One region of the Pelosinus fermentans DSM 17108 genome, then DNA from elsewhere that is predicted to be linked to it. Evidence: riboswitches for the same ligand, from Rfam matches in the RefSeq annotation. Region 1 holds a riboswitch; the other holds the start of a gene.
What was found. A riboswitch is a leader RNA that binds a small molecule or an ion and turns the genes downstream of it on or off. The one in region 1 is predicted to bind thiamine pyrophosphate.
Positions count from the first base shown of each region.

Region 2: it holds a riboswitch for thiamine pyrophosphate, as region 1 does, so the genes downstream of both, thiS (sulfur carrier protein ThiS) here and thiD (bifunctional hydroxymethylpyrimidine kinase/phosphomethylpyrimidine kinase) in region 1, are expected to answer to the same signal.

Region 1 covers NZ_AKVN02000001.1:1,659,921-1,671,718, forward strand. Annotated here, with positions in the region: gene FR7_RS07330 (amino acid ABC transporter permease) at 1-377, shown strand, start outside; gene FR7_RS07335 (YczE/YyaS/YitT family protein) at 647-1,270, shown strand; gene FR7_RS07340 (glucosaminidase domain-containing protein) at 1,355-1,999, shown strand; gene FR7_RS07345 (efflux RND transporter periplasmic adaptor subunit) at 2,234-3,418, shown strand; gene FR7_RS07350 (efflux RND transporter permease subunit) at 3,430-6,579, shown strand; TPP riboswitch at 6,761-6,871, shown strand; gene thiD (bifunctional hydroxymethylpyrimidine kinase/phosphomethylpyrimidine kinase) at 7,108-7,917, shown strand; gene cytX (putative hydroxymethylpyrimidine transporter CytX) at 7,907-9,139, shown strand; gene thiM (hydroxyethylthiazole kinase) at 9,103-9,915, shown strand; gene thiE (thiamine phosphate synthase) at 9,908-10,537, shown strand; gene msrB (peptide-methionine (R)-S-oxide reductase MsrB) at 10,711-11,148, shown strand; gene sfsA (DNA/RNA nuclease SfsA) at 11,162-11,798, shown strand, end outside.
Region 2 covers NZ_AKVN02000001.1:3,270,158-3,281,955, forward strand. Annotated here, with positions in the region: gene trxB (thioredoxin-disulfide reductase) at 1-19, shown strand, start outside; gene trxA (thioredoxin) at 43-372, shown strand; gene thiC (phosphomethylpyrimidine synthase ThiC) at 608-1,906, opposite strand; gene thiE (thiamine phosphate synthase) at 1,906-2,556, opposite strand; gene thiH (2-iminoacetate synthase ThiH) at 2,584-3,687, opposite strand; gene FR7_RS15125 (thiazole synthase) at 3,698-4,468, opposite strand; gene thiS (sulfur carrier protein ThiS) at 4,474-4,674, opposite strand; TPP riboswitch at 4,744-4,846, opposite strand; TPP riboswitch at 4,910-5,010, opposite strand; gene deoD (purine-nucleoside phosphorylase) at 5,058-5,759, opposite strand; gene FR7_RS15140 (DUF3369 domain-containing protein) at 5,872-7,416, opposite strand; gene FR7_RS15145 (sensor histidine kinase) at 7,409-9,520, opposite strand; gene FR7_RS15150 (AI-2E family transporter) at 9,785-10,834, opposite strand; gene FR7_RS15155 (GNAT family N-acetyltransferase) at 11,090-11,455, opposite strand; gene FR7_RS15160 (aspartyl-phosphate phosphatase Spo0E family protein) at 11,704-11,798, opposite strand, start outside.

The sequences.
Region 1 (11,798 bases):
CAGAAATATTTAGAGGCGCAATTGTGTCCATACATATAGGACAATGGGAAGCTGGCCGATCTCTTGGCATGAGTACAATGCAAGTACTCCAAAAGATTGTTTTGCCTCAGGCGCTGCGAATCTCCATTCCCTCCTTATGGAATTGTTTGATTGATATTTTAAAATCATCTTCACTGGCTTCTGTTATAACCGTTCCTGAATTGACGCGGCAGGTGGAGGAACAAAGTTCAGCTCAGTTTGTCTTTATGCCGTATTTTCTTACTCTGGCTGTGTTTTACTGGGTAATGGTTATTGCTATGGGGTGGGTTCAAGAATGGCTGGAGAAAAAGCTTATGATACCGGGAGGATCATCATTAAGCAGGCAAGATACATTATAGGTTGAACATCCTGCAGATATTATCCTTGATCTTGAGCAAGCCATGAAGTAAGATAAGAAAATAAGAATAGTGGAAGCATTGTTAATTAACATCAACAATGCTTCTTTGTTTTCATGAATTAGTAAGCAGCAGGCTTTGAAGCGGGAAGTTTGTCATCATATATTGATAACTTCTATATAGCATATTTTATACAAATACAGCATCAACTCTATCCTATGTGTATTTACAGATTCAGAGTTGAGACTGTACTGACAGGAGGAAATCAACGGATGATAAAAAGACTCTTTTTCTTATTTTTGGGATTATTTCTTTTTGCTCTTGGAATTGTAATGACCATTAAGAGCAATTTAGGGACATCACCATGGGATGCTCTTCATATAGGACTGATTCATTTTCTTCCGTTGACCTTAGGGCAAGTATCCCAGTTAACAGGAATTTTAGTGATTATTGTCAGTTACTTTTTAGGAATGAAGCCAGGCTGGGGCACCATTGCTAATATGTATTTCATCGGTTTTTTTATGGATGTAATTATGGATAATAGGTGGATTCCTGATCCTACATCTTGGTTATTCCAAAGCGGACTCTTACTGGCAGGTATTTTAATTATTGGCTGGGGAAGCTTTTTTTATCTTTCTGCTGCTCTGGGGGCCGGTCCTAGGGATAGCTTCATGGTGGGAGCGGTTACTAAAACAGGTTATCCAGTGTGGAAAGTCAGAACTGTCATTGAAAGCAGTATTGCAATTTTAGGCTACTTTCTAGGAGGACCGATTGGTATTGGTACCATCATTATTGCTTTGACGTTGGGACCTTCCATTCAATGGGCTTTTTCCCTTATGGGTAAAAAGGCTCAGGAGATAGAGCATGATTCTTTAAGGATTCGGTTAGAACAATAAAAGGAAAAATGGCAGCAGGATTATATAGATCTTTGTAAAATAGTTCTTTTATATGGAAGGAATGTGATTTATGGGAGGTAGAAAGTGAGGAAATTTAGCTTTATTAAAATATGTTTTGGGTTGATGGTTCTTTGGATATGGGGATTATCGAATACCTTTGCTTTTGAAATTTTTCAGCCTGCAATGGTTAAAAAAAGTTATTTTACAAATGACGTTGTAGTTGATTTTACGATTATGGGATCATCAATTGCGACGCAAGAACAATGTGTAACATATCTTCTAAAGCGAAATCCCTTGCCTTTGCTTACAACCACTCCTAAGCAGTTGGTTGAGCATTATTACCAAGAGGCAGGATTGGAAGGAATCCGGCCAGATTTAGCATTTGCACAAGCATTACATGAAACGGGCAATTTTCGTTATGGCGGTGATGTGATACCATTACAGAATAATTACTGTGGACTGGGAACAACAGGCAACGGTGTTAAGGGGGCGTGGTTCCCTTCAGCGCAAGTTGGTGTTAGGGCGCAGATTCAACATTTGTTGGCCTATACGACAAAACGGCCGCCAGCACTATCGATTGTTGATCCCCGATATAATCTAGTAAAGAGTACGGATAAGTTCGGGCAATCTCTTACATGGACGGATTTAAACGGTAAATGGGCTGTCCCTGGAAAAACTTATGGACAGATGATATTAAAAATTCATGAAAAAATTTTAATGGGAGAATAATCAGAAAAAGGTGTCTTTTTTGACATCTTTTTTAAATCTTCAACTTTAAAAAAAAAGTGATTTGCAGGAAGGGATTGTAATAAATTCGTCGAATAAAAATAAGATTGACTGAATAGTCATTTTGAAAAGGAGTGATTTCAATATACAGGGGAAAATTCTACCTTACATAAGGTATATTCCATAAAGGTGTTTATGATGTGAATACAACAGTGGAGTAACAGCAGGTAAAAATTAGTGTTAGCAGAGTTAAGGGAGGTAAATAATTTGGTTCGCATAAGTTCAAAAGTAAGATGGCGCAATTATATGGCATTAATTATTTTTAGTATGGTGATAATAAGCGGCTGCAGTAAGCAGGCAGCACCGGCACCGCAGGCTGTGGAAGTAAAAGCGATGCAGGTAGTTCGGAAAGATACTCCAATTGCATATGAATTTGTCGGTACTATAGAAGCAAAAAATGAAGTCCAAGTACGGGCTAAGGTTTCCGGTAATATTGTGGATAAAATGGTAACCGGCGGAGCTGAAGTAACTGAGGGGCAGCCAATATTTCGCATTGACAGCCGTCAATATAACTCCGCATTACTGACAAATCAGGCAACAGCTGCTCAAGCAGAAGCCTTATTGGCGAAAACACGTAAGGATGTTGACAGATACAACCAGCTTGCTTCGCAAGGTGCCGTTTCCCAACAAACCTTGGATAATTCATTGGCAGAAGAAAGGCAAAATGCTGCTGCAGCCAATGCCAATTGGGCTAAGGTGCAGCAAGCACAACAAGATCTTGAGGACACAACGATACTTTCTCCCTTGAATGGCAGGATTGATATTAACGATTTAAGCATTGGCAGCTTTGTATCGGCAGGATCGACCATTATGGCTACAATCTCTTCTGTTGATCCAGTCATGGTAAAGTTTAGTATGAGTGAAAATGAATATTTACAATTTGCTAAAAATAAAGGTGCTTCTCCAGCAGAATGGGGAGGGGATTTGAAGCTGATTCTCAGCGATGGATCTGCCTATCCACTCACTGGGCAAATTGAACAGGTAGATAAAGGATTAGCAACTGGCACAGGTACACTGAGTTTTAAAGCATCTTTTGCCAATCCTGACAAGCTTCTGGTTCCCGGTATGTTTGCTCGTGTTGCGGTACAAAGTGAAGTGCGCCCAGGAGCCTTATTAATTCCGCAAAGAGCTGTTCAGCAGATGCTGGATAAGACCCTTGTTACTGTTGTGGGTGAAGGAGATAAAGCAGAAACACGGGTAGTTAAGATGGGTACGAAAGTTGGCAATATGTGGGTAGTAGAAGAGGGCGTTACTGAAAACGACCGCATTGTTGTAGAAGGCTTTCTGAAGACTCCGCCAGGAACACCTGTATCTGTAATCATGATCGGCCCGGATGAGTTACAAACTCCGGCGAAGCAATAGGAGGTAATCTGGTGGCTAAGTTTTTTATTGAACGTCCCATTTTTGCGATTGTATTATCGATCGTTATTACATTAGTTGGTTTAATCTCAGCATTCAATCTGCCGATAGCCCAATATCCGCAGATTACGCCGCCGCAAGTTAGTGTAAGTGGTAATTACACTGGAGCAAATGCTGAAGTTGTAGAACAGACAATGGCCCAATTGATTGAACTGCAAGTCAATGGGACAGAAGATATGGTTTCCATGCAGTCAACAAGTTCTGACTCCGGTTCGTACTCTTTGACGGCAAAGTTTGATTTAAGTAAAAACGCTGATATGGCAACAGTGCAAACTCAAAATCGGGTTGCACAAGCCAATGCGTCACTGCCTGCTGAGGTTACTGCAACAGGTATTACGACTCGTAAGGTTTCTCCCGATAATTCTCTGATCTTTTCCTTATGGTCTCCAAAGGGAAGCTATGATAGTACGTTTCTAAAGAACTATGGTAGTATCTACCTTATCGAAGAGCTGAAGAGAATCAAGGGCGTAGGGAATATTATGGAATATGGTGCTGATTATGGGATGAGGATCTGGCTGCAGCCAGATAAAATGGCGCAGTTAGGACTCACGGGGAGTGATATTTCTAGTGCGATTACTACCCAAAATGTGCAGGCTCCGGCAGGAACCATTGGCCAAAGACCTTCTGCTTCCCAGCAGGAATTTCAATATACAGCCCGGGTACAAGGTCGTTTGACTGAGCCTGAAGAATTTGAAAATATTATTGTCAGCTCTAAAGATAACAATTTCATTCGCATAAAAGATGTCGCCAAGGTTGAGATGGGCTCTAAGGAGTATGGCTTCCAGAGTTTCCTGAATGGTCATCAATCGGTAGCCTTTGCGGTTCAGCTTACTACCGATGCAAATGCATTAGACACCATTACGAAAGTACAGGAAGCCTTAGAGGTAGCATCAAAGAAATTTCCATCAGATGTTGCTTATTATTCCATCGTTGATAATACCAAGTATGTGCGTGAATCCATGAAAGAGGTTGCCAAAACCTTTGCAGAAGCTCTGGTACTAGTGCTTTTAGTCGTATTTTTATTTTTGCAAAGCTGGCGTGCTACTCTTATTCCAATGCTTGCTATTCCCGTTTCTTTGATTGGGACCTTTGCTGCATTTATGGTGATGGGCTTTTCTATCAATACGCTGACTCTTTTTGCCATGGTATTGGCCATTGGGTTGGTAGTTGATGATGCGATTATTGTAATTGAAGCAGTCGAATATCATATGCGCTATACGGGCCTTAGCCCAAAAGAAGCAACGAAATTGGCCATGAGTGAAGTGTCGGGTCCTGTTGTTGCCATTGCTTTTGTGCTGGCATCTGTGTTTATTCCTGTAGCCTTTTTTGGCGGAACTACAGGTGTTTTATACAAACAGTTTGCTTTGACCATTGCGGTATCCATGGCATTGTCTGCCATTGTGGCGTTGTCTTTGACACCAGCTCTTTGCGCATTAGTGTTAAAACCTCATGATCCCAATGCCCACTCAGGCATGCTGGAAAAGTTTTTTAACAAATTCAATGATGCATTTGAGGCAACCGTAGAAAAGTATGGCAGTGGTTTAGGAAAGCTGATTAAACGATCTGCTTTAGGTATTGTTTTCTTGGTAGTGCTATTACTTGTAACTGGCAAGCTATTTCAACTGGTGCCATCTTCCTTTGTTCCTAGTGAAGACCAAGGATTCTTTATTACCAGTGTAAGCTTGCCAGAGGCGGCAAGTGCGAATCGTACTGCTACTGTAGCGAATAAAATAGCCGATGATATGCGTGCTCAGCAAGGCGTATCGGATGCCATTGTTATTCAAGGCTATGATATTTTAGCTGGTGCTGCCAAAGCCAACTCTGCAATTATTTTTACAAAACTTGCAGATTGGGATGAACGAAAGGCACCTGGTTTAGGCGTTCAAGATCAAGTTATGAAAACCTTAGCGAATAGTGCTCATGTTCCTGAGGCGAAGGTTACTTCCTTTAATGCTCCTTCATTGCCCGGTATTGGTACCGTAGGCGGCTTTACCATGATGATCCAAGATAAAGGTGGTAATACCATTGAGGAAATGGATCGGATATCCAAAGAATTTATGGCCGCTGCTCGTACACGACCGGAAATTGGTATGATTTATTCTACTTTTGGCATTGATACTCCTGGGTATCGCTTTGAAGTAGACCGGGAGAAGGCAGAGCAGTTAGGTATCCCGGTAAATGATGTGTTTACTGCTTTGCAGACCTTTCTTGGCGGCGTGCAGGTCAATGATTTTAACCGTTTTGGTCGATCCTATAAAGTCGTTATGCAGGCGGAACAAAAATTCCGTAATGATGTAGACGGTACTCGTTTCTTCTTCGTCCGTAGCTCTTCTGGCGCTATGGTGCCACTTAATACTTTATTAAAACCGCAAGTGATTACTGCTCCTTCTTCCATTAAACGCTTTAATGGCTATAGAGCCATTCAGGTGGGGGGAAATCCAGCGGCTGGTTATAGTTCTGGGCAGGCCTTAACGGCATTGGAAGAAGTGGCAGCACAAACATTGCCTAAAGATTTTGGTTATGAGTGGACCGATCAGAGCCGTGAAGAAAAAGTATCAGCTGGTCGTGCTCCTTATGTTTTTGGTTTTGCGCTGCTGTTTGTATTCTTATGTTTGGCAGCTCTTTACGAAAGCTTTGGTATTCCTTTTGCAGTTTTGCTCTCAGTCCCTACAGGTATCTTTGGAGCAATTTTCTTCCAATATGCTCGTAATTTGCAAAATGATGTGTACATGCAAATTGGGATGGTTATGCTCATTGGATTGGCGGCTAAGAATGCAATTCTAATTGTAGAATATGCCAAAGTTAGGGTTGATAAGGGAATGGATCCTGTTGCAGCCGCTATTGAGGCCGCTAAATTACGGTTACGTCCTATCATAATGACGTCATTGGCTTTCATTATTGGATGTTTGCCTCTTGTAGTTGCTACAGGTGCTGGTGCTGGTGCAAGAAATTCTATGGGAACGGCAGTTGTTGGCGGCATGCTGGCAGCAACCATCCTGGGGATATTCTTGATCCCTGTACTATTTGTCCTGATTGAGCAGGGCGTAGGTTCCATTAAAAAATTTAAGAAGCATAAAAAAGAGATTGATGTTGATGTTTCTTAATGTAGACGATCTTTAGTCGTCGGATAAACCCGCTTTTTATAAGCGGGTTTATTTTCTTTTAGTTGGCAGACCTGCGATTTAGGTGAATCTTTGGCGGCAGCTTTGCAAAGGATAAGCCAATTGTAAAATACTTTGGTTGAAAAGAGTAGTAAGATATGTTACGATGATCCTGAAAAGAATATTTCACGTCAAGGGGAGCTGGATGAGCCGGCTGAGAGATAGATCTGAAATCTATGACCCTTTTTAACCTGATCTGGGTAATGCCAGCGGAGGGATGAGCGATAGAGTCTTTGTATATGCTAAAGCGCATCCTTATGGATGTGCTTTTTTATATATTCGCAGCTTAAATTTAAAAAGAAATGTTGAGAGGAAAAACAAATGAAAAAGGAACCGCAGAGGCGCAGAGAGCACAGAGAAAGATGGCGGAATAGAGATTTATACTCCCTCTCAGCGTTCTCTGCGCCTCTGCGGTTCAATCATTTTTATAATTTAAGTACAATTTTGTGATTTCAATAAGGGGGAATTTATATGAAGAAGGTACTAACGATAGCTGGTTCTGATTCAAGTGGCGGGGCTGGGATTCAAGCCGATCTGAAGGCTTTTTCGGCACATGGAGTATTTGGCATGAGTGTGATTACAGCAGTGACAGCACAAAATACCCAAGGAGTATTTGCTGTACAGGATATTGATGTAGCTGTGATTGATAAACAGATTGAAGCTATTTTTGATGACATTACAGTAGATGCTGTGAAAATCGGCATGGTTTCCCGTACGGAAACGATTAAAGCCATAGCAAATGGTCTTAAAAAATATAATGCCCAGAACATTGTCGTAGATCCCGTAATGATATCGAAAAGCGGTTACTATTTGTTGCAGCCCGAGGCGGTAGAAGCATTGATCTCTTATCTGCTGCCCTTAGCATCAGTTGTAACGCCTAACATTCCCGAGGCAGAAGAAATTAGTGGACTAAAGATTCATAGCTTGAAGGATATGGAAGAAGCTGCTAAATTCATTCATCAATTAGGACCAAAGTATGTACTGCTAAAAGGCGGACATCGGGAAGATGATGCTACCGATATTTTATTTGATGGAGAAAGCTATCAGCATTTGAGTACACCTCGAATTGCTACACAAAATACCCATGGCACAGGCTGCACCTTGTCGGCTGCAATTGCTGCCAATTTGGCTAGGGGGTATTCTGCGCAAGAAGCAGTTTCTAAGGGGAAGGAATATATTCACACGGCGATTGAACACTCTTTTGCCATTGGTAAAGGTGTTGGTCCTGTTCATCATTTTTATAATTTATATAAAGGCGCAGGTATGTTAAATGACGAATGAAACAAATAATACATTAGGTTTTAAGCACTTTTTATTTTTATGGTTTGGTGCGGCAGTATCCATTGCTGAAATTTTAACAGGAGGGTTATTAGCTCCTCTTGGGTTTCAAAGCGGAGTAATGGCCATTGTGATTGGTCATGTGGTTGGTGTGATTATTTTGGTGCTGGGCGGTATTATTGGTACCCAGGAACGGATACCAGCTATCGTCTCTACCCGTATTTCTTTTGGCGTATATGGATCTTATTTATTTTCTGTGTTAAATGTGCTGCAGCTTGTAGGGTGGACAGCAGTTATGATTATTGCGGCAGCCCGGTCAGCTAATGAAATCAGCAAAATGCTGTGGGGAATGGATCAGCTTTCTCTTTGGAGCATGGGGATTGGCGGCTTAGTTCTTCTGTGGATCGCTCTTGGCAGAGAGGACGGCTTAAAGAAAGTGAATATGGCAGCCGTATTTTTGTTGTTTGGCATTACGGTACTCTTAAGTAATGTAGTATTTAAAGATAGTACCGCTTTAAATGCACCGCCTATGGGAGGAATGTCTTTTGGTGAGGCATTAGAATTGAGTATTATTATGCCATTGTCCTGGTTGCCGCTGATTGCTGACTATACACGCTTTGCGAAAAGTAAAACAAGTGCAGCTTTGGGCAGCGGGCTAGGTTATTTTATTGGCAGCTGCTGGATGTATCTGATTGGCTTAGGCGCTGCTATTATTGCAGGCAATCCCGAACCTTCTGCTATGATGCTGGCAGCTAATTTAGGATTATCAGCTCTAGGCATTATTGTGCTGGCAACAGTAACAACTACTTTCTTAGATGCTTATTCTGCTGGGATTAGTTTTACTAATATTTTTCCGAAGCTGGATGAGAAACGAATTGCTTTATTTATGACGGTGATTGGCACGGGTATCGCTTTGTGGGTGAATATTGAGCAGTACGAAAATTTCCTCCTTGCCATTGGATCTGTTTTTGCTCCATTATTTGCGGTACTATTAACTGAGTATTTTATTATTAAAAACAGGCAATTGCGTCCAGACCTTCTTGTAAATTGGAGTGCTCTGGCAGTTTGGGCCTTAGGAGTTATTATGTATCATCAGTTTATTACCATGGAGTTTGTACTGGGAGCGACCATGCCGGTTCTACTCCTTACATCACTACTTTATAAAATCATTTGGGGGTATACAAAAGAATGGAAATCCTGCAAAAAATATCCGACAGCCTCATAACTGTAAAAACCAAAAAGCCTCTGGTACATCATATTACGAACTATGTGACAGTGAACGATTGTGCCAATATAACTCTGACCATTGGTGCTTCTCCTGTTATGGCAGATGATATAGGAGAAGTAGAAGAAATGGTTTCCTTTGCTTCGTCTTTGGTATTAAATATAGGAACTTTAAATTCGCGAAGTATTGAGTCCATGCTGGCGGTTGGCAAAAAGGCGAAAGAACGCGGCATTCCTATTGTTTTTGATCCCGTGGGAGTGGGAGCAACCAGTCTTCGAACTGCCACTGCCAAGCGAATCATAGAAGAAGTTGGGCCGTCGGTCATTCGCGGCAATATGTCGGAAATGAAGATTTTGGCTGGATTGGAGGTACAGATTAAGGGGGTTGATTCGACTGCTGATGAAGAGGATGGAAAAACAGTAGCCAAACTCCTTTCTAAAAAGCTTAACTGTGTAATTGCGATTACCGGAAAGCAGGATATCATTGCTCAGGGAGATCGAGTTTGCTTGATTGATAATGGTCATCCTATTTTATCTCAAGTTACAGGTACAGGATGTATGGCTACATCATTGGTTGCTTCTTTTTGTGGAGCAACGGAGGATTGGTTTGTGGGAGCGGCAGCAGGCATTATGATCATGGGCTTAGCCGGGGAATTGGCACAGCAGTCTTTGCAGGCAGGAGAAGGAATCGGCACGTTTCGGATGCGGCTGTTTGATGCCGTGTGGGCTATGACACCTGAGCTTATGAAGAAAGGCGGTGTCATTTCCAATGGATAAAAAAGCAGTTGATTACTCATTATATTTAGTAACAGATCGAGAGTTACTGGGGAATAAGGATTTAGCGGCAACAGTGGAAGAGGCTATTAAAGGAGGTACTACTTTAGTACAGATTCGTGAGAAGAATGTGTCTACTTTAGATTTTTTTGAGTTAGCCTTGGTGGTAAAACAGATTGCTGGAAAATATAATGTCCCTTTCATCATCAATGACCGGATTGATATTGCTTTAGCGATTGATGCTGACGGTGTACATATTGGACAAGAAGATATGCCTTTAGCAGTAGCACGAAAATTACTTGGTCCTACTAAAATAATTGGCGTATCTGCCTCTACTTTGGAAGAAGCTGTAAAAGCCCAGGATGGAGGGGCGGACTATTTAGGAGTCGGCGCCGTATTTCCTACCAGGACAAAAAGCGACGCTGATCATGTGAGTTTAGCAGCTTTGCGAAGAATAAAAGAGGGCGTCTCGGTGCCGGTTGTTGCTATTGGCGGCATTGATAAGGATACTATTCAGCGTGTGATAGAGGCTGGCGCCGATGGAGCAGCCGTTGTATCAGCGATTATTGCTTCTGCTGATCCTTATCAGGCAGCGTGTAACCTTCGCCATATTATAAAAAAATAAGAACATAACACGATAGTCCTGCAACAGTTTATTATAAAGACTTTGCGGGACTTTTTGTTAAAAAACAAGGGTTGTGTAGTTCCTGATAGTATGGTATAAAAGACATAGGTTAATCTCATTGAATAAGGGCAGGCTATAGGAAAGAAGCGCACTTGAAAAGAGGAGTGTTATGAATGAAAGATAAGGAAGGACTAAAGCGTACACTCACTAAAATTCAATATGAGGTAACACAAAATCAGGCAACAGAACCTGCTTTTCAAAATGAATTTTGGGATCATACCCAGGCTGGTATTTATGTGGATGTTGTATCGGGAGAACCTTTGTTTACTTCTTTAGATAAATTTGATTCTGGCTGTGGATGGCCTAGTTTTACCAAGCCTATTATGGAAGAGGTCATCAAGGAGAAACAGGATGTCAGTCATTTCATGATTCGTACAGAAGTGCGCAGTAAAACAGGGGATTCTCACTTAGGGCATGTATTTAATGATGGTCCTGCACCCCATAAATTACGCTATTGTATTAATTCGGCAGCACTGCGTTTTATCCCTAAAGAAGATTTAGAAAAAGCAGGATATGGACAGTTTGTTCCGTTGTTTAATAAGGAGAAATAAATGGCAGGTATTCATGAAATATAGTCATATCGTACAAGGTATTTTTATAAAGCGTGTCAATCGCTTTATTGCCCATGTATTAGTTGACGGAATCGAAGAAGTGGTTCATGTCAAAAATACAGGCAGATGTCGGGAACTTTTTATTGCTGGAAGGATCGTGATACTGGAGCGAGCCAAAAATCCAGAGCGAAAAACCAGATTTTCGATCATTGGCATCTACAAAGAGAATTGCTTGATTAATATTGATTCACAAGTACCCAATTCTGTTGTTTTTGAAGCATTGCTGGCTAACGGTATTTCGGAAATTACAAACACTACTATGGTGAAAAAAGAAGTAACCTATGGAAAGTCCAGATTTGATCTTTATTTTGAGTCAGCCGATTGCCGAGGATTTATTGAAGTGAAAGGTGTCACCTTAGAAGAAAATGGTCTGGTAATGTTTCCTGATGCTCCTACACTGCGAGGAACTAAACACGTGCTTGAAATGATGAAAGCAGTGGAGGAGGGGTATAAGGGGTACATTTTCTTCCTGGTCCAGATGAAAGGGGTAAAAAGTTTTAGCCCTAACAATAAAACGGATCCGGGTTTTGCCGCAGCCTTACGACTTGCTGCTCAAAAAGGCGTCATTCTGCTGGCATATGACTCCTTAG
Region 2 (11,798 bases), 1.6 Mb from region 1:
TATAGAAGAACATTTTTAAATATAAATTTAGGGAGGAAAGAAATGATGGACGAAATTATTGAAATCACCAAAGAAAACTTTAAAGAAGAAGTGCTTAAAAGCAAATTACCAGTAGTACTTGATTTTTGGGGCCCCAGATGTATTCCCTGTAAAAGGCTTATGCCAATCTTCGAAGAATTAGCAGCAGATTATTCAGGCAAAGTGAAGTTCTGCAAAATAAATACTTCAGAAAATCGCAGCCTAACTCAACAGTTCAACATAATGAGCATACCGACACTGCACTTTTACAAGGACGGCACAATTAAGAAAACAGTACGTGGCGCAATAAGCCGCGAAGAACTGGAAGAACATTTGAAAGTGATTTTGGATTAAGTAAGAAAAACATTGGGCGTCAAAAGATATTAAGCGAATTGAACCACAAAGGCGCAAAGGACACAAAGGATTTTATTTATATTTTTTGTGTCCTCCTTTGTGTGCCGCCTCAGCGGCATTGTGCCTTTGTGGTTCATAGATCACATCTTTTTCCCTTACAAAAGCTTATAACTTCTACAAAAAAGAAGACAGCTCACAGAATTCATTCTGCAAGCTGCCTTCTTCTCTTCTTTGTTTAAATGTCCACTTCTTCGCCATTCAGGATTTTTTTCATTGTTTTCATAGCGCACATTTTACCGCACATAGTGCAAGTGTCTTCGTGTTCTGGTAAGGATTCTTTGCGGTATCTTCCTGATTTTTCCGGATCAATGGACAACTCAATCATTTTATCAAAATCAATATCAGCCCGAGCCTGACTCATCTGATTATCCCACTCTTGTGCTCCTGGCACTCCCTTGGCAATATCAGCAGCATGAGCAGCAATTCGCGAGGCGATAATCCCTTCTTTCATATCCTCCATGGTTGGCAGCCGCAAATGTTCCGCAGGGGTTACATAACATAAGAAATCGGCACCAGCAGCAGCAGCAATCGCTCCCCCAATGGCACTGGTAATATGATCATATCCGGGTGCCACATCCGTAACCAAAGGTCCCAGTACATAAAATGGCGCACCATGACATAATTTCTTCTGCAGCATCACGTTACCTGTAATTTGATTCAAAGGCATATGACCAGGTCCTTCTACAATGACTTGTACATTCTTTGCCCAAGCTCGTTTAGTCAATTCCCCTAATACAATTAATTCGTGGATTTGAGACGCATCTGTTGCATCTTGAGTACATCCAGGTCTGCAGGCATCTCCCAGACTAATCGTAACATCATATTCAGCACAAATATCTAATACTTTATCGTAATACTCATAAAAAGGGTTCTCCTGATTATTTAATTCCATCCAGGCAAATAGTAACGAGCCACCCCTGGATACAATATTGGTGAGCCTTTTCTCCTGTTTAACTTTCTTTGCTGTCTCACGATTTAGCCCAGCATGAATGGTCATAAAGTCCACGCCATCTTCTGCATGCCTCTTAACCACAGATAAAAATTCTTCCGCAGTTATATGTTTCAGTTCCTTATCTAAAAAACCAACGGCATCATACATAGGAACCGTACCAATCATCGCTGGTGAAAATTCAATCAATCTGCGGCGAAATTCCCGTGTTTTGCCAAAACAGCTTAAATCCATAATCGCGTCTGCTTTTAATTCAATTGCCTTTTTTACTTTACAGATTTCCTGCTCAATATCGCAGCAATCTTCTGACACACCTAAATTAACATTGATTTTTGTACTTAGCCCCTGTCCAACGCCTGCTGGATTAAGTGAAGTATGATTCTTATTCGCAGGTATAGCAACTTTTCCCTGAGCTACTAATTGCAGCAATACAGCAACGTCTACGTTCTCCTTAAGAGCCACCGCAGTCATCTCTTTCGTTATAATGCCTTGTTTCGCTGCATCCATTTGCGTGGTATAAGCCATTATTTTTTCTCCTCTATGCCTTTTATTATTTTTCTGATCCCATTAATCTTTTTGCCAATATCTTGAGCCTGAGTGATTTCCGTTACCATGGCAATACATTTTGCACCACAATGAACAACCTCGATCACATTGCTTTCTTTGATTCCTCCAATCGCCACAAAAGGAATGGCTATATTGTCAACTACATATTTCAAATATTCTAAACCAACTGGATCACACACATTTTTCTTGGTGGAGGTTTTAAAAATGGGCCCTACCCCTATGTAATCAGCCCCGGCTTTGACTGCGCCTTGTGCTTGCTCCGGCGAATGAGTAGAAATACCAATGATCATTTGATCGCCAACCAGCTGTCGTACAGCTTCTAAAGGAAGGTCATCTTGGCCAATGTGTACTCCATCAGCCTGTACCATCATAGCCAAATCAATGTCATCATTTACAATGAACGTAACGTCAGCCTCTTTGGTTAGTTCCCGTATGATCTTGCATTCTTCATACTTTTTTTTCATATCTTTGTCTTTTTCACGATATTGAATTATTTTGATGCCCGCAGCAATCCATTGTTTTACGATCTCAATATTGCTGCGTCCTAATGAATAGTCTTCTGCTGTAATACAATATAAATCAGTAGGTAAAGGATTCTTCCGGTTCATGCCACTCACTCCCCTTTTGCTTCTTCTTTATATAGCTTGCCAATCTTTAAACACAGGCTGATATCCTAATTGCAGGATCGCATCTGACATTTCTTTTACATTGCGAGTGTCAGAGACAGCAAACTGACCAGAGTTTTCCTGACTATCGATATGTCCCCCTACGGCCGTCTGCACACCGGCAGACATTTTGGTAATACCTAATTTGATTGCGTGATTGCGGAATTCTGCATTTTCTCTGGTAGAAAGAGGCATACCCGCCCTTGGCATAAACAAGCGAAAAGCCGTCATAAATTGCACGATGCTTTTATCATTTACACTATTTCCCGTCTCGCAGTTCCCCATAGTAGGACGTATGCGAGGCAAGGAAATACTCACTTCGACACCCGGATATTTATTTTGCAAATAATTAGCATGCAGTCCTGTAAAGAAACCATCCCTCCGCCAATCATCAAGACCTAATAAAGCACCTATATTAACCCCTCTCATACCAGCCCTGCAAGCTCTCTCCGGTGCATCTAAACGGTAACGATAGTCCTTCTTAGGGCCTTTTAGATGGAGACGATCATATAGAAGCGGATTATACGTCTCCTGATACATCGTCATGCTTTCTACCCCTGCTTCCATTAATTCAGCGTATTCTTCTTCTTCCATCGCATAGACTTCGATCGCAATGGATGAAAAATAGCGTTTTAAGATTCCCACACACTCTTTCATATAAGGAACACCCGCAATGGCAGGAGCTTCACCTGTAAGAATAAGAATGTGCTGAATCCCTGAAGCTGCAACCGTTTGCGCTTCTTTTTCCACTTCTTCCATGGTCAATTGCTTACGAGTAAAGGTATTGGTTACGTTAAAGCCACAATACGTACATTTATTCGTGCAGTAATCGGACAAATACATTGGCGTGTAAAGTAAAATGACACGTCCAAAATTCTGTACCGTCAATTCATTCGCTTTTTGTGCCATCCATTCTAAATGTTCTTCTGCTTTAGGTGACAGTAAGGCTAAAAAATCTTTTGGAGTCAATCTGTCTTTACCAATAATCCTTTCAATGTCTGCAGAAGTTGTATGTTGAAAGACTGCTTCCATATCAGCATCTGAATACTGTAAAAACTCATCATAAAAACTCATATTCTCCCCCTCAATTATGTAAAAATCCTGTAAGAGGTGATGACGAACTAGCATATTTCTCAGAGCGGCCTAGTCCTGCTAAATACGCTTTTCGTCCAGCAGCTACAGCCATGCCAAATGCCTCTGCCATTAATTCTGGCTGGTTAGCACTAGCTATGGCAGTATTTAGCAAACAAGCTGCTGCCCCCATTTCCATAGCCTCACAAGCATCTGAAGGCTTACCAATACCTGCATCAACAATTACAGGCAAAGCAATTTCCTCTATCAGAATTCTCAGAAGTTCCTTGGTTTTTAATCCTCGATTACTGCCAATCGGCGCACCCAGGGGCATAACTGCCGCTGCACCAACTTCAACTAGATGCTTAGCTACCATTAAATCCGGACTGATATAGGGCAATACAACAAACCCTTCTCCTGCCAGAACTTCTGTGGCCTTAATGGTTTCATAACCATCGGGCAGCAAATATTTATTATCCGAAATAACTTCTATTTTAATCCAATTACCACATCCTGCCGCTTTTGCTAAGCGGGCAATCCGTATTGCTTCTTGGGCATTTCTGGCCCCAGAAGTATTAGGTAATAACTGCATACCCGAAGGAATATGATCCATCACATTCCCCATAGGAGAATTAAAATCAATCCTGCGCAACGCCACTGTTATAACCTCTGATCCAGATTTTTTAACAACTTCAGGAATCAGCGCATCTGCCGAATACTTACCTGTACCAATAAATAAACGACTCTGCAGGCTTCTACCGCCAATTACTAATTGATCCATCATTTTAATCAACCTCCGCCAACAAATTTCAATACTTCTAAACGATCTTGATCTTGCAGAATAATCGTTTTCCATTCTTGCTTTTTTACAATTACCTCATTATGTTCTACAATAATTGTTTCAAGATCCAGTTCTTTAGAAAGCAAAAACTCCCACAAATTCATCTCCTTATCTACATTCGCAACTGTTCCATTTAACACTACCTCCACCCCATTCACCTCCTCAATATAATAAAAAGCCTATCCAAAAGAGGATAAGCTTTTATCAATATTTATATAAAATATATAAAACAGCTTCCCTACGTTGGTACTAACCACATCAGGTTCAAAGGGTCAGGAATTTTCATTCCCGCTCTGCCAAACGGCTCCCCCAGCCAAGTATTCAATTGTTACCCTAAAATAAAAAAGCTCATCCCCAAAAAGGATAAGCTTATATCAATTGCTATAAATATAATATTAGCTTCCCTACGTTGGTACTAACCACATCAGGTTCAAAGGGTCAGGAATTTCTTCCCGCTCTGCCAAACGGCTCCCCCAGCATTATTATTCGATTGACTCAAGTATAATACAGGTATCTCTAATATGCAATGTTTTTATTCTGCCATCGAAAGAGCAATTTCCATCATTTGCGTAAAAGTGGTTTGACGTTCTGCTGCCGATGTAGCCTCACCTGTTACTAAGCTATCGCTCACTGTAACAATGGTCAAAGCATGTACACCATGTTTGGCAGCTAGAGTATATAACCCTGCCGTCTCCATTTCTACTGCCAAAACACCGAATTTCATCCAACGTTTCCAATCTTCCGGGTCATCATGATAAAACGTATCGGTTGTTAGCACATTTCCCACTTTTGCTTCAATCCCTAAACTCGCAGCAACATCGTATGCTTTTTTTAATAACTGAAAGCTGGCAGTCGGTGCATAGGTCATACCAGCAAAACGTTGAAGATTAATATTGGAATCGTGAGATGCTGCCATAGCCAGAACAACATCTTTGATCTTTACGTGTTCTTGCAGTGAACCGCAAGTACCAATACGAATAATATTTTTCACATCATAACTTGTCATTAGTTCACTAGCATAAATCGATATGGAAGGAATCCCCATTCCAGAGCCTTGTACTGAAACTTTTTTCCCATTATAAAATCCAGTGTATCCATACATGCCCCGAACCTCATTATAGCAAACTGCATCTTCTAAAAAATTCTCAGCAATAAATTTAGCCCTTAGAGGATCACCAGGCATTAACACTGTACTGGCGATTTCACCTTGTTTTGCATTAATATGTAGACTCATTTTCTTTTACCTCCATTTATTTAAGCATGTATTAGTACCTCATCTGCATTAAATACTCTGCTAAATTATCTATAGTTTTAGCACCGATGAGGTACTAGTATTCTGCCTATTTTTAGACATTTGTATGATGAAAATCATCTGCAAACTTTTCCTGCACCTGCAAGAATTCATCTAAATTGCTAAAAAGCAACTCTACCAATTCGGGATCAAACTGCCCTCCTTTAGCTTCCTGGAAATAAGATAATACATCTTCCAATGGCCAAGCTTTCTTATATACTCGGTCACAGCTCAGCGCATCAAACACATCCGCTATGGCTGTTATTCTAGCAAAAATATGAATCTCATTACCTTGTAATCCAGAAGAATATCCTCTTCCATCATATCGCTCATGATGCTCTTTTGCAATAATAGCTGCTGCCTGCAGCATATGCAAATGGGAACCCTTTAACATATCATATCCAATATTAGCATGAAGCTTAATAATTTCAAACTCTTCCGGCGTTAATTTCCCTGGCTTATTTAAAATTTCATCAGGTATACCTAATTTGCCAATATCATGCATGGGGGCCGCTAAGTGAAGAGTATCTACATCTTTTTCTGACAATCCATATTTCATTGCTAAAAGACGAGCATATTCTGCTACACGCCGTACATGATTGCCCGTTTCTTTGGATCTTGTCTCTGCCACCTCCGCCAGACGAAAGAAAACTTCCCGCTGTGTATCATACATTTCTAAATGCAGTTTTAAATTTTCAAAAGCAGAGGAAACATTCAGACAAAAAACATCCAATAGACGTCGGTCCAGATCACTAAGTCTTTGGTCGCCTTCCATGTAAATCAAATATACATGTTCATCAGCACTTTGCCAATATAAAATAAAATAGTCTTCTAAAAAAATACTTTGTTTTGCCGCTAAGACATAATCCAGCTTGTCATGTATATCTTGAGAAAGCTTCTCGTAATTTTGTATGTGAAAATCACCAGTAGCTGCCAATACTTTAATTTCACCATCTTTTTTCCGGGTAGCAGCAAAGCTGGATACTTTTAAATATAAACTGTTTTTGTTTAGCCTTAGCATAGCAATCAGCTGCATTAATACACCAGTTGCAAAATTCTGCATCGATTGCATGCGGAAAATTTCCGGTGAAGACTCAATAATCTTCTCTAAGCCTTTTTTATTCATGGCAATTGTCAGTAAATCTCGATGGGAACGCAAAGCAGAAATCAAAGTTGTCAGCAGCTTTTGTGCTGTCAGCTCTGTCTTTTCTTTATAATCATTAATATCATATTCTACAATGACTCTTGCCTCTGGTGCTTCCCCCGGCTGCCCTGTACGTAATACAATCCGAACCAGGCTATTGCCCATCACTTCCCGAATATACTTCACCAGCTGTAGACCAGCATCCGCCCTTTCCATAACTACATCTAATAAAATAAGGGCAATATCTTCATGCTTAAGTAATACGTCTTTCGCCTCACTGGCAGAGTAAACACTGAGCAGCTCAATCTTTTTTCCTTCAAAAACAAAATCATCTAATACGAGCTTCGTAACAATATGTACTTCTTCTTCATCATCAACGATTAAAACCTTTATCCTATCAACTATCTTTGGCTCTACTACATCGGTCTCATCTGCAAATAATAATTCGTCATACATGATTCGTTTCTCCTTTTCCTCGGATACGTTCAGGAAGCTTTACTGTAAACACAGTACCAACCCCTAGCTGACTGGTACATTCGATCGTACCCTCCATTTTGAAAACAACTAAGTTATATACGATATGCATACCAAGACCAGTACCGCCGGTACCTCGGCGAGTGGTGAAAAAAGGATCAAATATCTTCTTCTGCACCTCCGGCGTCATGCCTTTTCCATCATCTGCATAGGTTAAGGTGATAATCCCAGCTGAGTAGGAAATCTCAATAGTTATCGTACCAGCATCATCTGGCTCATAAGCATGCATGATAGAGTTATTTAACATATTCGAAATGATTTGCCAAAAAGCCCCAGGATACCAATAGACTTTAATTGCCTCTGGACAAATCACATTTACCGTGTGATGGGTCTTTTTTAATTGCGGTCTCAAACTTACCAATACATCCTGTATGTATTCTTCCAATTGAAAACTGCGTCGTTCTTCCACCAATTGATCAACTGCCACTTTTTTGAAACTGCGAATTAATTCAGCTGCCCGTTCCAGATTCGTAAAAATAATCTTACTTACATGATTGGAAGACTCTAAATACAATTGTAAATCTGATTTTTTCATCTGGCCATCTGAAAATTTCCGATCCAACTCACCTGTTTTCTCTGACAAATGGGAAATTGCCGTAATGCTATTCCCTACTGGCGTATTAATTTCATGTGCCACGCCCGCTACTAACTCCCCTAATAAAGCCATCTTTTCTACTTCTACTAAATGACTGCGAGTTTGCTGCAAATCTTCTAAGGTATGCCGCAGAGCAGAATTCGTATCCTGCAATGCCCTTGTTCGCTCGGATACTTGATTCTCTAGTTCCCTATTTAAATGACGAATTTCTTCCTCAACCTTTTTTCGACTGTTTATATTAATCGCCAATATGGCAACCAGCAATAGCAAGATCATGAATACCACTGTTAAGAACCATACTAAATATTTATATGTCTCATAGAAGGTAACAGGACTATTTACGACAACACTGCCTACAGGCAAGGATTCTTTTTTTATTCCAGCCTTGCGCAATGCATGATAATCAAACATATACTGCTGAATACTTTCCTTTATCACAGGCATATTAACTGGAGGAATTCTTTCGAAGACAACTTTCCGAGCTAATTCACCAGCTATTTTCCCTTGATTAAACCCGCTGGTTACCTTTCCGCCCAACATACCAGACTTTAAATAAAAATCCCAAAAACAATATACAGGCACCTTACTATTTGCTCCAATTAGTTCCCCTGCTTCTTCATAGCTAAAAATAGTTTCATCTTTATCCACATTGAAAGTCATTAGCAAGACTACTGTATCATCAGAAAGAGCAGCTATCTTCTCCAGCACTTCAGACATCGCCATTTTCTCTAGAAAAATAAACTGTATTTTGCTATCAAAACTAGGCATGATTTTTTCGAGTAATTGCTTATTGGCTTTGCCAACTGTCGTCTCATCGTTGATAACAACTATTTTTGTCACCTGTGGCTGTAACAATAAAGCCGCTTCAATCGTACTCTTTATATCCACGTCCTCAATGATACCTGTCACCCATGTTTTATCCTGTATAGCCGTCTCGTCAAAATAATTTACACCACAAAAAATGATCGGGGTAGAAGGAAAAAGTGTTTGCTGATATGCTAATGCAAAATCATAAGCTGCATCGTCCGTAACAATAACTGCATCAAATTTCTTTCCTTTGTATTTTTGCTCATAGAGCTTATATAAACTGTCTAAATAGTCAGAAGTAATATTCTGTTTCGTATCCATATAATCAAAATACAGCACTGCCTGTTTATCTTGCTGGAAGACCGACTTAATGCCCTGTTCTTCTAATTTTACCCAAGGCATTTCCGAATGATAGGAATGAAGTACTAAAATCTTTTTTCTGTCTTTACGATATAATTCCTCACGGTCATTAGCCTCGGAATGGACAATATTCCCATCCTTATATCTTGACCAAGGAATGATTTCTCCTGCTATTTCTTGCTTAATAAGCAGAATAAAAGTTCCACCTAATAAAAAAGTAATAATCAACACCGTTAGCAACGTAAAAGAAACTGCATATTTCACAGTTATTTCCCCCTGCGTATCAAACGTTTCAATCCTTTATACAACTTTCGCCATTTTTCATCCAGAACCTTCCTATTCGTTGGAAAATCTTCATATCCAGCCAATCTGTTTATGGCTAAAATTATCGTATTTTATATATGAGATCAGATCTTATTGGACTTTTGGAGAGGGCTTCATTCCCTTATTACTAAAAAAATGAGACTTATAACCTAATCATTAGGTTATAAGTCTCATTTTTCATTTTAAGAGCAAATCGCATAGAAATCACTCATGAAGAGTATTGGATTTATCCAGTAAATGAATTAACCATACTCTACCTACTGCAACCGTTGGTACGGCAAATAACATTCCTGTAATGCCAAAAAGATGACCAAAAAGCAAGATGGTAACCATGATAAATACAGGGTGAACCTTAATCGCTTTGCCGACTACTTTGGGATATATAATATTATGATTTATCTTTAATAAAATAATATAAAATAGCAGTACTTTAAAGGCTAGCAAGGGAGAATAGGACAGGGCAACCAAAGTACCTGGAACCGTGGCTACTATAGAACCAATAACAGGTACAAACTCCGATAAAGCAGATACTAATGCCAAGACATGAGCATAAGGCAGACCAAAGATATAACTTCCCAGGAACACGACAAAACCTGAAAAAATAGAAATTAACATCTGTCCTCTAATATAGCCGCCCAGCACAATATTAATATCACCAAAGAAAGCAGCAAAGCGTTTTACCTGTAAAGGCGGTAAAAAATCTGCAATAGAAGAGGCAATTTTTCGCCCGTCTTTTAATAAGTAAAAAGTTAAGAAAGGTACTGCAATCATTTCTGCAACTCCTGAAAAAGTACGAATTAAAGGTATCACCGATTCTTTTACCATATCCACGGCAAAAACAACCGTATCACGCAGCACCTGATTACCATACTCTGCAAATTCGGCGGGCAGCATATTAACCACAATAGAAGAATCAAAATGAATAATAAAGGCCGGAAACTCGCGGATAAAACCTGCTAAATCAGGTAATATCGTGCGAAAAATCACACTCATCAGCACTGCCAGCACACCAAAAAAACCAAACAATGCCAAGAGTACTGCTACCCCACGAGAAATTGAACGAGAAAGCCGAAGCACTATCGGATCGAGCAAAATAAACAATAATGCAGTAACAAGTAAAAGTATCAATAAGGATTTAGCATATATATATAACACCGATACCAAAACAATAAAAAATAAAAAAAATATAAAAATACAATCTTTCCAGAGAGTCCCCCACTGTAATGGAGTCATTCTCTTACTATCACTAATCATAATTATCTCCCCTTATCAGCATAGTAAAAATACCTATTTTTGATAATCACTGCTCATTTAGCATAAAGATGCATATTCATGCGTTTTAACATGCTGCTTCTTAGTATCCCTATCCTGCGTCTATTTTAGTCTTTCCCCTAATCTCTCAAACACCATTACGGTCTTTAGATTTCAGTGACGCTTCACATTATATAACAATTATTACTACCTTTCTATCTTAGCTATGAATAAAAACGCCACATCTGCTGTGACGTTTTAAAAATTCTTACTCATCTTCACATATTTCATTCCATCTTTTGTTGCAGCCTCTTCTATTTCTTCAAAGCCAAATTTTTTATAGAAATCGATTTTATTCACTCTTGCATTGCACCAAAATGATGTTGCACCTTGTTTTTCTGCCTCTTTTAATACATAATCCAATAACACGCTTCCATAACCTTTCCCTTGCAATTCTTGCAGGGTTGCAAATTTTCTAAATTGGACTACATTATTTTTTTCGAAAAGCGATATTACAGAAATTAGGTCATGATTCACAAATAAACCAAAATGTTTTCCCAATTCATCATCTTTTAATTTTATATATTCGATATCTTTTTCCGGCCACATTACTTTATGTCTCAAATACCATGTCTCTTTTGCAGAAATCTCTTTTACATCAATTTTACTCTCCCCCTTATTAGGCTCTTTTAACTATATCATATATGTCAGTTTTATTACAATTCAATCTCCCTTAAAAAGAATCTTTATAACGAAACAGCATTTTTTAATATGCTTCATAAAAAAGCACCTACAAATCCTTACTAAAGGTTTCTAGGTGCACTAATAAGTGTTTTCCCAACCATCACGCCAGGCAAACATTTAATTCATTCTTATCCAGCTTTTTGAGTTAGTTCAACATTATAAAATTTATTTATTGCCTCATCCAGCCTCTGACTAACCACTAAAACATCTGGATGTGATATTC